DNA from 3 places in the Gottfriedia sp. NPDC056225 genome. Region 2 is predicted to be linked to each of the others. Evidence: a T-box and tRNA genes for the amino acid it is inferred to sense, from the RefSeq annotation. Region 2 holds a T-box; the other regions hold tRNA genes.

Region 1 (3,288 bases), on a different contig from region 2:
AAGACCTATTTAAGCTTTAACTAATTCGTTATGTTAAAATATCCTTCGTCTTCGAATCGCTTTACTAAAGCAATTGCACTTTGTACCGGAAAGTATTCTACATTAAACAAGTCTTTGATTTCTTCGTCTTCTACATCGTAATCAAAAAATTGTTGAACAATGCAATAAAAACACGCTGCCCATGTGTTTACTTCTGCTGGCATTGGTACGAAAGGAAAGTAGATCGTCATAAAATGTCGAAAGTGTTGTTTTGCAAATTCAAATGCTGAAGGGTTTTCGCTTTCTAATATATCACTTAATTTTTTTAAAATTGCATCTACAAAAGAGTTGTGTTCATCTACTGAAATTGTTACATTCCAAGTCATTCGCTGATTTACTTTGTTGATTTCAAAGTCTTTTTCAATGGATTGTTCTTGTAATATAAATAAAATAAAACTTTGAATTAAAGGGTTAGCTTTAGAGCTTTTTAAAATATCACCAATTTGATTTAAAACAAGCGTACAATCCGTTGCTCGTAATTCATTAATTAGTTCCAGTTGTTTATTAATCGGCTCTGAATTTTCGACTAAATTATGTAAATCAAGCGTTTGGATCTTTCCGCCTTCACGATCTGAAATTACTTTTTTAGACAATGTTAGCATCGCTTGAAATTTATCCATTTGATTTTCATCAATACGATTTTGAGTAAGCAGTCTTTTTATACTTTTTTGTAATTCTTCGTATTCTTTTATTTGAAACAAAATACTTATGTATATTTCAATCGCTTCATCACTTTCAAATGGACCGAAAACTAATTCCTCGCATCTTTCTCTAGCTTCCTTAGCCCGATTACCTTCTAATAAACATGCAACTGCAGCTAGTTCTGTTTGTGAATTATGATCATTCATTTCCTTTAGTTGATCACATAACTTTAGCGCTTTAATAAAATCTTTTTCTTCTAACGCTTTCTTGCCTAGATTTATTATCCGATCCTTAAGTTTAGGAAAAAAGACAATATTGTCTTCCATGCTACTCTCCCCCTAACATTTGTTATTCTCTGCACAATCTAGTTATGAAAAAGTGTATCATGAATTAATTTTATTTAAAATATGAAAGATACTTATATTAACAGTATATTTAAATTCTTTAATCAATCCATTTTCTGACTGAATCTATTTTACCCACATATTAATGTCCTAATGGCTTTTGACCAAATCGTTTCCACAAATTTGGAAACTTACTTTTTAATTCGTCATTCGACTTCCAATCCATTGTTAATTGTTGTTCTGGGTAATGATAACCATTGCTTTCTATTAGTGAATTAAACTCATTCCACAATTGATCATCCCAATCCTCATCACCTTTACGCTTTATCGTAAATGCTTGTAATGCCAAATCTAGCATCTCCTCTAATTCTGGAGTAAGTCCCTCTTCTTCATAAATTGGGAAGATATATTCAGCTAAATAATCAGGTTCATTTAATGTTTTCTTATATACTTGTTCACCCTGACCAATTAACCAAGCTCTAAATTGAGCAAATGAATCTTCAGAACAACCTCCCATAATAATCCATGCAGCTCCTAGTAACTTTGAATTATACGCATTAGAAAACGCGGTTTCAAACTGAATTTCAAAACCAGCTATTTCCTCATCTGACTGTTTTGCTAAATGACTTATTACCCACTCATAAGGTTCTTCAACAATATGCATTTTTGAAATTAAACCCCAAAACTCTTTTTCGTTCATTTATATCACTCCACACTTTATTTATTTTAGAATATCATATCTAAATACTATTAGAGTCTATTTACAAATCATTACACTTCTGTTGTGGATCTCTAATACTTTTTGTTTTATGTAGTATTATTGTTACACTTTTTTTAAAATAATTCGTCATTCTTCAATAATTTAGAAATTGGTTAAAATACAAAAAAAGACACTTATTTTACGTTACGTAAAACAAGTGTCTTTTGGACGTCCTGGGAGGGATTCGAACCCCCGACCGACGGCTTAGAAGGCCGTTGCTCTATCCTGCTGAGCTACCAGGACAAACCGCTATATGAACGCATTTTGAAACGGACACTGATACGGTCATTTGCCGAACTTTCGACCGTTTTCATTATAACACGGTATATAATAGAAAGAAACAGTTGTATACCGATTTTATATCTAAAAAAAGAGTAGACGAATTTATGCCCACTCAACAAATCTCGGAAGACGTAATAATCCTGCCTTCGTTAAATTTCGTTATTTTACCCGACATTAATTGCTTCAATAAACGCCAAATCTTTTTCTTCTCGGATTACCGACTTTCCGTAACTCCCTTTAAAGCAAACGACTACACACCAAGTTCAATCCCTTAACAGCTCACATCCTCGAACGTTAGCATCGCCAAAATCACCTGCCTCAACAACACACGATAATTTCTTTTTGATATAATATGATAACACTATAGCAAGAAAGGCTGAAAAGAATGCCATCGTTCCAATACGGAAACACAACCATTGATTACGACATCAGATACAGTCCAAATAGAAAGGACATCACTATCGCAGTAGACTGGGGTGACGGGGTTAGTGTTGTTGTCCCTCAAGAAACTGATCAAATACACATAGACTCTGCATTACATAAAAAGGCACGTTGGATTCTAAATAAGTTAGCGGATTTTCGTGAGATCAAAATGTTATCCTCACACCATGAGTTTATTAGCGGGGAAAAATTTGCTTATTTGGGGAGGCAATACAGACTTAAAGTAGCCAAAGATGAATCCGTTTCAGAGGCTTCATTAATGTTTCGGAATGGTCGTTTCTTTGCTGTTGTTCCAACTTCATTTGACGATTCTACACGCCAAGAACACCTATTCGACCTTTTCCGAAAATGGTACATCACTCACGGACTAACAAAGATACAAAAACGTATAAAATTGTATTCTTCACGTATGGGATGTTATTCATCTAAAATAGTGGTGAAAGAACAACAATCACGTTGGGGAAGTTGCACAAAAAATAAAACCATCAATATCAATTGGAAGATACTGATGGCTCCTATGAGAATTGTAGATTATGTGGTTGTACATGAACTTGCACATATAGAATATCCAGATCACTCAAACGCCTTCTGGAGAAAAGTAGAATCGATTCTTCCCGACTACGAAGAACGTAAGGAATGGTTAAGAGTAAATGGACCGACTTTGGACCTGTGATTGTCCCCATTATGATTTAAAGTGGGCTTTCGCTAGGTCCATTACTTTTTGTGTTATAGCGTCTAGACTGTCTTTAGGACATTTCACTGCACGTAATTGACGTTTAA
Region 2 (3,288 bases):
TTTAGACCATTCGTACCCCATTTTGTTCAAAACTGTAAATACTTGCTCAAAATGTAGCGCTTGTTCTCCACCAACTACATAGACAGCCTTATCGAAATCGTAAGTTTCTTTACGATAAAGTGCTGCAGCTAAGTCCCGTGTAGCATATAAAGTTGCTCCGTCAGATTTTCTAATTAAGCATGGTGGTAAATCTTTTTCAGTTAATTCAACAACATCGGCACCTTCTGATTCGACCAATAGATTTTTCTGTTCTAGAAGATCAATTATTCGGTCCATTTTATCATTGTAGAATGCTTCTCCGTTAAAGTTATCAAAATTAACACCTAATAAATCGTATACTAACATAAATTCTTTAAGTGATTCTTCACGGAACCATTTCCATAAATGTAATGCTTCTTCGTTTTTCTCCTCTAATTGCTTAAACCAGCTTCTAGCATCTTCCTCAAGTTGAGGCTCATTTTCAACTTCTTCATGAAATTTAATATATAATTTTAAAAGCTCTTTAATTGGATTTTCTTTTACAGCGTCTTGATTACCCCACAGTTTATAAGCTACGATCAATTTTCCAAACTGTGTTCCCCAGTCCCCAAGGTGATTAATTTTTACTGCTTTATAGCCATTTTTTTCTGCAATTTTAGCAATTGAATTTCCAATCATTGTAGAGCGTAAATGCCCCATTGAAAATGGCTTTGCAATATTAGGAGAGGAACAATCAATCGCAACTGTTTTCTCATTTCCATCTATTTGGTTGCCATATTCCTTACCTTGACTGAGAACTAAATCAATGACTTGTTTACTTACTAGTTTTTTATTCAAAAAACAGTTTACATACGGACCGTTCGCTTCAACCTTTTCAATAAGCTCGTGTTTAATCAATGGTGCAACTTCATTGGCGATCATTACAGGAGATTTTCTTAATGCCTTTGCTAATTGGAAACAAGGAAATGCCAAATCACCTTGATCTGCATAATTCGGTTTTTCAATCAGTGCGTTGATTTCAGTTATGGTTAATGCTCCATTTAAAGCTTTTTCGATTTGTTCACTATACAAATTTACATAATTCATTTTTATCAGTCCTCTCTCAAAATAAAAAACCCGTCTCTATCATAAGAGACGGGTTTAAATAATCCGCGGTACCACTCTAATTGTTCAAATATATTGAACCAACTTTAAAATTTGTTAACGAGGTCTTCCCCGGCAAAGTCCTACTACTATTTCAGACCGCTTTTCCGAAGTGCGTTTCATCTTATTCGTCTATTAGGCTTTCACCATCCCTAACTCGCTTAAAGAATAAAAATAAGATTACTCTCTTCATCTAAAAATTTTCAATATTCATTTTTATCATTTAACCATATTCATTCTAGAATTTCAATATTAATCTTAATTTTGAACTCGTTGAATAGCACCTTTTGTTGACAACCTTAATAACATAGAAATTGAGGTGGAATTCATGAATAAAAAACCAATAACGTTAAGCCTTTGTATGATTGTAAAAAATGAAGAAGCTGTGCTTTCAAGATGTTTATCTTCTGTATCTACTATAGTAGACGAAATCATAATTATTGATACAGGTTCGACAGATAAAACAAAAGAAATTGCTAAAAAATTTACAAATTTAATTTATGATTTTACTTGGATAAATGATTTTTCAGCAGCTAGAAATTTTGCTTTTTCAAAAGCTACGAAGGACTATATAATGTGGCTTGATGCAGATGATATTGTTAATGAAGAAAATGCAAAAAAATTACTTAAATTAAAAAAGACATTGACTAAAAATGTCGATGCTGTTGGAATGAAATATCATCTTGCATTTGATGAAAACGGAAATCCAAGTTTTAGTTCTGTACGAAATCGAATCGTTAAGCGTGAAAGAAAATTTAAATGGGTTGGATTCGTGCATGAATATTTAGAAGTTTATGGAGAAATTATTCATTCAGATGCTGCAATCATTCACCATAAAGACAAAGAATACTCAGACCGAAACCTAAAAATATATGAAAATGCAATTGCTTCAGGTAAAGATTTAAGTCCCCGTGACAAATACTATTATGCAAATGAATGCGTTGATCACCAGCTATATGAAAAGGCAATTGAATGGTATGAATTGTTTCTATCTGAAGGAAAAGGTTGGTACGAGGATAATATTCAGGCTTGTGGAAAAATGGCAGACAGCTATCTGTTTATAAACGAATTGGAAAAAGCGATAAGTAGTTGTCTAAGATCTTTTTCATATGATGGACCACGAGGAGAAAACTGCTGTCGATTAGGATTTATGTATCTTCAACAAAGTGATTTTACACGCGCAATTACATGGTATAAGCTTGCTACTCTTGTTGATGTACCAACAACTAGTCCTTTTATAAACCAAGCATGCTACACTTGGTTACCAAACCTACAATTATGCCTCTGCTATAGTCGATTAGGAGATCAAGAGACCGCTAAAAAATATAATGATATCGCTGCAACCTACGTTCCTAATAATCCTTCTGTTTTGCACAATCAAGAATATTTCCGTACTTACTTTAAAAATAAATAAAACACCCCTAAAATTCATTCTTCCTCTTACTCCTTTACGAATAGCTTTATTTGGTTATTATTTTACTACTAACTAATGAGACGAATGAAGGACTTTATATTGTTAAATGAATAGTCGATTGCTGTTAGTATGTAGAATTAATTATTCAAGCCTATTCGATAGTTATAAATTTATCCAAATGAAATAGAAAAGGGTGATAATTTGATTACAGTTAGCTTATGTATGGTTGTACAAAACAACGAAGCTATAATTGAAAGATGTCTTAATTCTGTTACGAATATAGTTGACGAAATTATCATTGTTGATATGATGTCAAACGATCGAACAAATGAAATCGTAAGAAAATTTACTGACCAGATTCATCTTTTGGATGATGACGATGAAGTAGCTGCATTAAATTTTTCAAAATCATTGGCTACTAAAGACTATATTCTTTTACTAAATCCTAGCGAAGTTTTGCTTGAAAATGATCGTTTAAATCTCATCCATTTAAAACAATCACTACGAAATGAGATTTATAATATAGTTGTCGATTATCAAGTTGGATGGGATGAAAAAAATAGACAAAAGATTAGTAGGGTATTCAAAAGATTAGATTCAAATACTCCAACTATGAATTCAACAAATGAATATACTCCTGAATCTGTACAACTTACTAAACTCGTTATTACTGATCTACCTCTAACCCAAAGTACAAAAGAAAATCTTCAAATGTATGAACAAATGTTAAGTAACAACTTAAATTTTACTCC
Region 3 (3,288 bases), on a different contig from region 2:
GAACAAGTACAAAATAACATGCTAGTGCAACAAGCATAGCTTCAAAACCTTCATCGCCATAAGAACGTGCTAATTTATAGGCAATCCCTACAACTGCAAACACGGTCATAAATGCAAAAGTTCCCCACCAAATATCGCCGCCTAATGTTTTCCAGTTAGCACCGAAGACAGTTTCCATCATGTGATCGTAGCCGTGGATTGCTCCACCTAAGTTATTAATTAAAGTCGCAAATGCTCCAATCATCGTAATTGCAATCATACCAATTAACGCATCACGGATAGCTAGCAAATGACGTTGATTTCCAAACTTCGCTGCTGCAGGCATTATATACTTTTCAGCAAAACTCATCATTCTGATACACCTTCTTTTCTCTCTAAATTTTTAATACCCCGTTTTATTTTTTCAAATTTAAAGCCATTTCTAACACAGCTTCACCATTCATCAATCCATAATGTACCGGATTAATAGTATCTACTGGAATCCCCTTAGGTTCAGCCAGCTTCTTCATCTCTGAGGCAAGATAACGAACCTGTGGTCCAAGTAGTAATACATCCGCTTTAGCTAAATTTTCTTTCGCTTCATCACCAGCAACGGCCCATATGTTGGCCTGAATACCTTTTGCCTTTGCTGCTTGTTCCATCTTTGTGACCAGTAGACTAGTTGACATACCTGCTGAACATACTAATAGAATATTCATTCTCCACCTCCTGCAAAATTTACCCGACCATTGTAGCGCTTACATTTTTACAAATAATGACAAAAGAATTACGCGATACAAGGACAAGTTTTATAATCAATTTAAGTATTGCAAAATCTGTGCCAATTTTCTAAAAAATCTATTTATTTCAAAATCCAATAAAAAAACCTTGAGAAATCAAGGTTTTTAAAACTAATCATTTTTATTAAATTTTAGTGTTTCATTTGTGTGTAGCCATAAATCGTACTGTGTTAGCTAAAAGATAGTAGTGTGTTGGCGAATTAATGCGAAACACCCTTATCAAACCGAAAGTGTGTTATACAACAACACATTAAAATTATTCTTCAACTGTCAAATGAGCTTTACAAAATTCGAATACTTCTTTTTCTTCATCTTCTTCTAAATCAAAATCTAAATAACTATTTGATTCAGCCTCGAACAAATCGTATTTAATTAATCTAGACTGGGCACCATTTACTCCAAAAAGTACTTTTATGTATATCCCTTTTTCATTATATAATTCATCATCCTCTGGTACATCGATATAAAGAATAAACTCATATCGATCCCCTTCAATAATGCCAAATGGATCTTTTATTTCTTCTACAGTGTATTCTGCAATAGTTAACACAAAAACATTCCCTTCAATATTAATATGTACTATTATACACAAAGAAATGAACAAAAAGAAAGACGCCTGCCGCAGCAGACGTCTTGATGCGTTTGAGGCGAGAGACCGGGCGGCCACATCCGCGCGTTTAGCTTGCGCATATCTCTCGTCTTACTCAAATTAGCTCATCGCAATAAGTAATATAACATATATTTTTGAAAAATGGTAGAGGAAAAAAATTCAAGCTATTAAGAACCTCATGCCAAATCATTTAGAATCACGCGACACTATTATCCTTAGTATTGTTTTGGCGTTAAACATCCTCAATTTTATATACAGAATTTAATGATTTTCAGGTCGATACAGTATTTTTTCTTTTTAACTGTTGAATACAGTTTATATGTTTCCTTGAATTTTAGTTCATTTTCCATTTCTTCTTTATTGAATTTTGCTAGTTCCTCGAAAAACCATGAATTTATATCCATTTTGAAAGCCTCCTTTTTCTTACTTTAAATATATGACAGTAAGGTAAAGGAACCCATTCTTCATTGGATGGAGTTTTATTACATCTTTAGTTGTAGGTTAGAAGAAGGAGGATTATCAGTAGAAAAAAATAAAAGCCGATTGATATAACTTCTGTTTTTAAACAGATTATATCAATCGGCTTTTTACTTTTTAGCGCGCTCGACAGGATTCGAACCTGCGACACACGGTACCGGAAACCGATGCTCTATCCACTGAGCTACGAACGCATAATTTCTTATAAAGGTACATGATATATTTTGTATTGGTTAGTCCTAGGTCAATTATATCTTTAGAAAGTTCTGACTGCAATGTTTTAGGTCTGTTTTTGGGTATGAAAATATTCTAAGAGTATGAAAAAGAAGAAGATGCGCTTTGGGTGCATCCTCTTCTTTAGTTACCATTTTATAGGTTTTCACCGTTTGTTTTGATGACTTGTTGGTACCAGTAAAAGCTTTTTTTCTTGAGTCTTTTTAATGTACCTTTTCCTTCGTTGTCTTTGTCTACGTATATATATCCGTAGCGTTTTTTCATTTCACCGGTTCCTGCACTTACAAGATCAATTGGTCCCCAGCTTGTGTAGCCAATGATTTCGACACCGTCTTGGATCGCTTCGGACATTTCTTTAAAATGTGAGTTTAAATAATTGATTCGGTAGTCATCATTAATTGTGTCGTTGTCTTCAATTACATCAATTGCTCCTAGGCCATTTTCCACAATAAATAATGGTTTTTGGTAACGGTCGTATAATTGATTACATGTTATTCGTAATCCTTTAGGATCGATTTGCCATCCCCACTCTGAGGCTTTTAAGTATGGATTTTTTATAGAGGCAAAGATATTTCCTTCAGTTAATTGACTTAATACTTCCGGGTCAGTACTAGCGCAACGACTTGCATAATAACTGAAACCGATATAGTCCACTGTGTTATTTTTTAATAGCTCTTCATCATCTTTTTCCATTACTATATGTAAATCATTTTCTCTGAAATATCGTTTAGCATACCCAGGGTATTCCCCTCTTGATTGAACATCAATGAAAAAATAGGATTCTCGGTCTTTTTCCATTGAGTTCCATACATCGTTTGGATGACAAGTATATGGAAATGTTGCACCCGCCGCTAGCATACAGCCAATTTGGCTATTTGGAATAATTTCATGACATGCTTTTACAGCTAAAGCACTAGCTACAAGTTGATGATGTGCCGCTTGGTAAAGAACTTGGTCTTTATCCTCACCTTCTTTAAGAATAATACCTGCTCCAATAAAAGGTGCATGTAATAGCATGTTTATTTCATTAAATGTCATCCAATACTTAACTTTGTTTTTATATCTTTCAAAGATAGTTCTTGTATACCTCTCATAAAAGTTGATCATTTCTCTATTTTTCCAACTACCGTATTTCTCTACTAAATGGACTGGCACATCAAAATGGCAAGTCGTGACAACTGGTTCAAT

Evidence for each region. A T-box is a leader RNA that pairs with one kind of tRNA and senses whether it is charged. The one in region 2 lies ahead of argS (arginine--tRNA ligase), so its partner is inferred to be a tRNA-Arg.
Region 1: it encodes a tRNA-Arg, which carries the amino acid that the T-box ahead of argS (arginine--tRNA ligase) is inferred to sense. The anticodon was not compared.
Region 3: it encodes a tRNA-Arg, which carries the amino acid that the T-box ahead of argS (arginine--tRNA ligase) is inferred to sense. The anticodon was not compared.

The regions. Positions count from the first base shown of each region.
Region 1 is NZ_JBHJTJ010000022.1:24,703-27,990, forward strand. Features, by position in the region: gene ACFCYN_RS14895 (DUF3196 family protein) at 21-1,007, opposite strand; gene ACFCYN_RS14900 (DUF4240 domain-containing protein) at 1,168-1,725, opposite strand; tRNA gene ACFCYN_RS14905 (tRNA-Arg) at 1,955-2,028, opposite strand; gene ACFCYN_RS14910 (M48 family metallopeptidase) at 2,453-3,181, shown strand; gene ACFCYN_RS14915 (type I restriction endonuclease subunit R) at 3,191-3,288, opposite strand, start outside.
Region 2 is NZ_JBHJTJ010000010.1:29,070-32,357, forward strand. Features, by position in the region: gene argS (arginine--tRNA ligase) at 1-1,065, opposite strand, end outside; T-box leader at 1,107-1,327, opposite strand; gene ACFCYN_RS09175 (tetratricopeptide repeat-containing glycosyltransferase family 2 protein) at 1,451-2,536, shown strand; gene ACFCYN_RS09180 (glycosyltransferase) at 2,738-3,288, shown strand, end outside.
Region 3 is NZ_JBHJTJ010000001.1:38,671-41,958, forward strand. Features, by position in the region: gene ACFCYN_RS00175 (PTS sugar transporter subunit IIC) at 1-352, opposite strand, end outside; gene ACFCYN_RS00180 (PTS sugar transporter subunit IIB) at 396-698, opposite strand; gene ACFCYN_RS00185 (DUF6509 family protein) at 1,036-1,329, opposite strand; gene ACFCYN_RS00190 (hypothetical protein) at 1,638-1,793, opposite strand; tRNA gene ACFCYN_RS00195 (tRNA-Arg) at 1,988-2,060, opposite strand; gene ACFCYN_RS00200 (6-phospho-beta-glucosidase) at 2,236-3,288, opposite strand, start outside.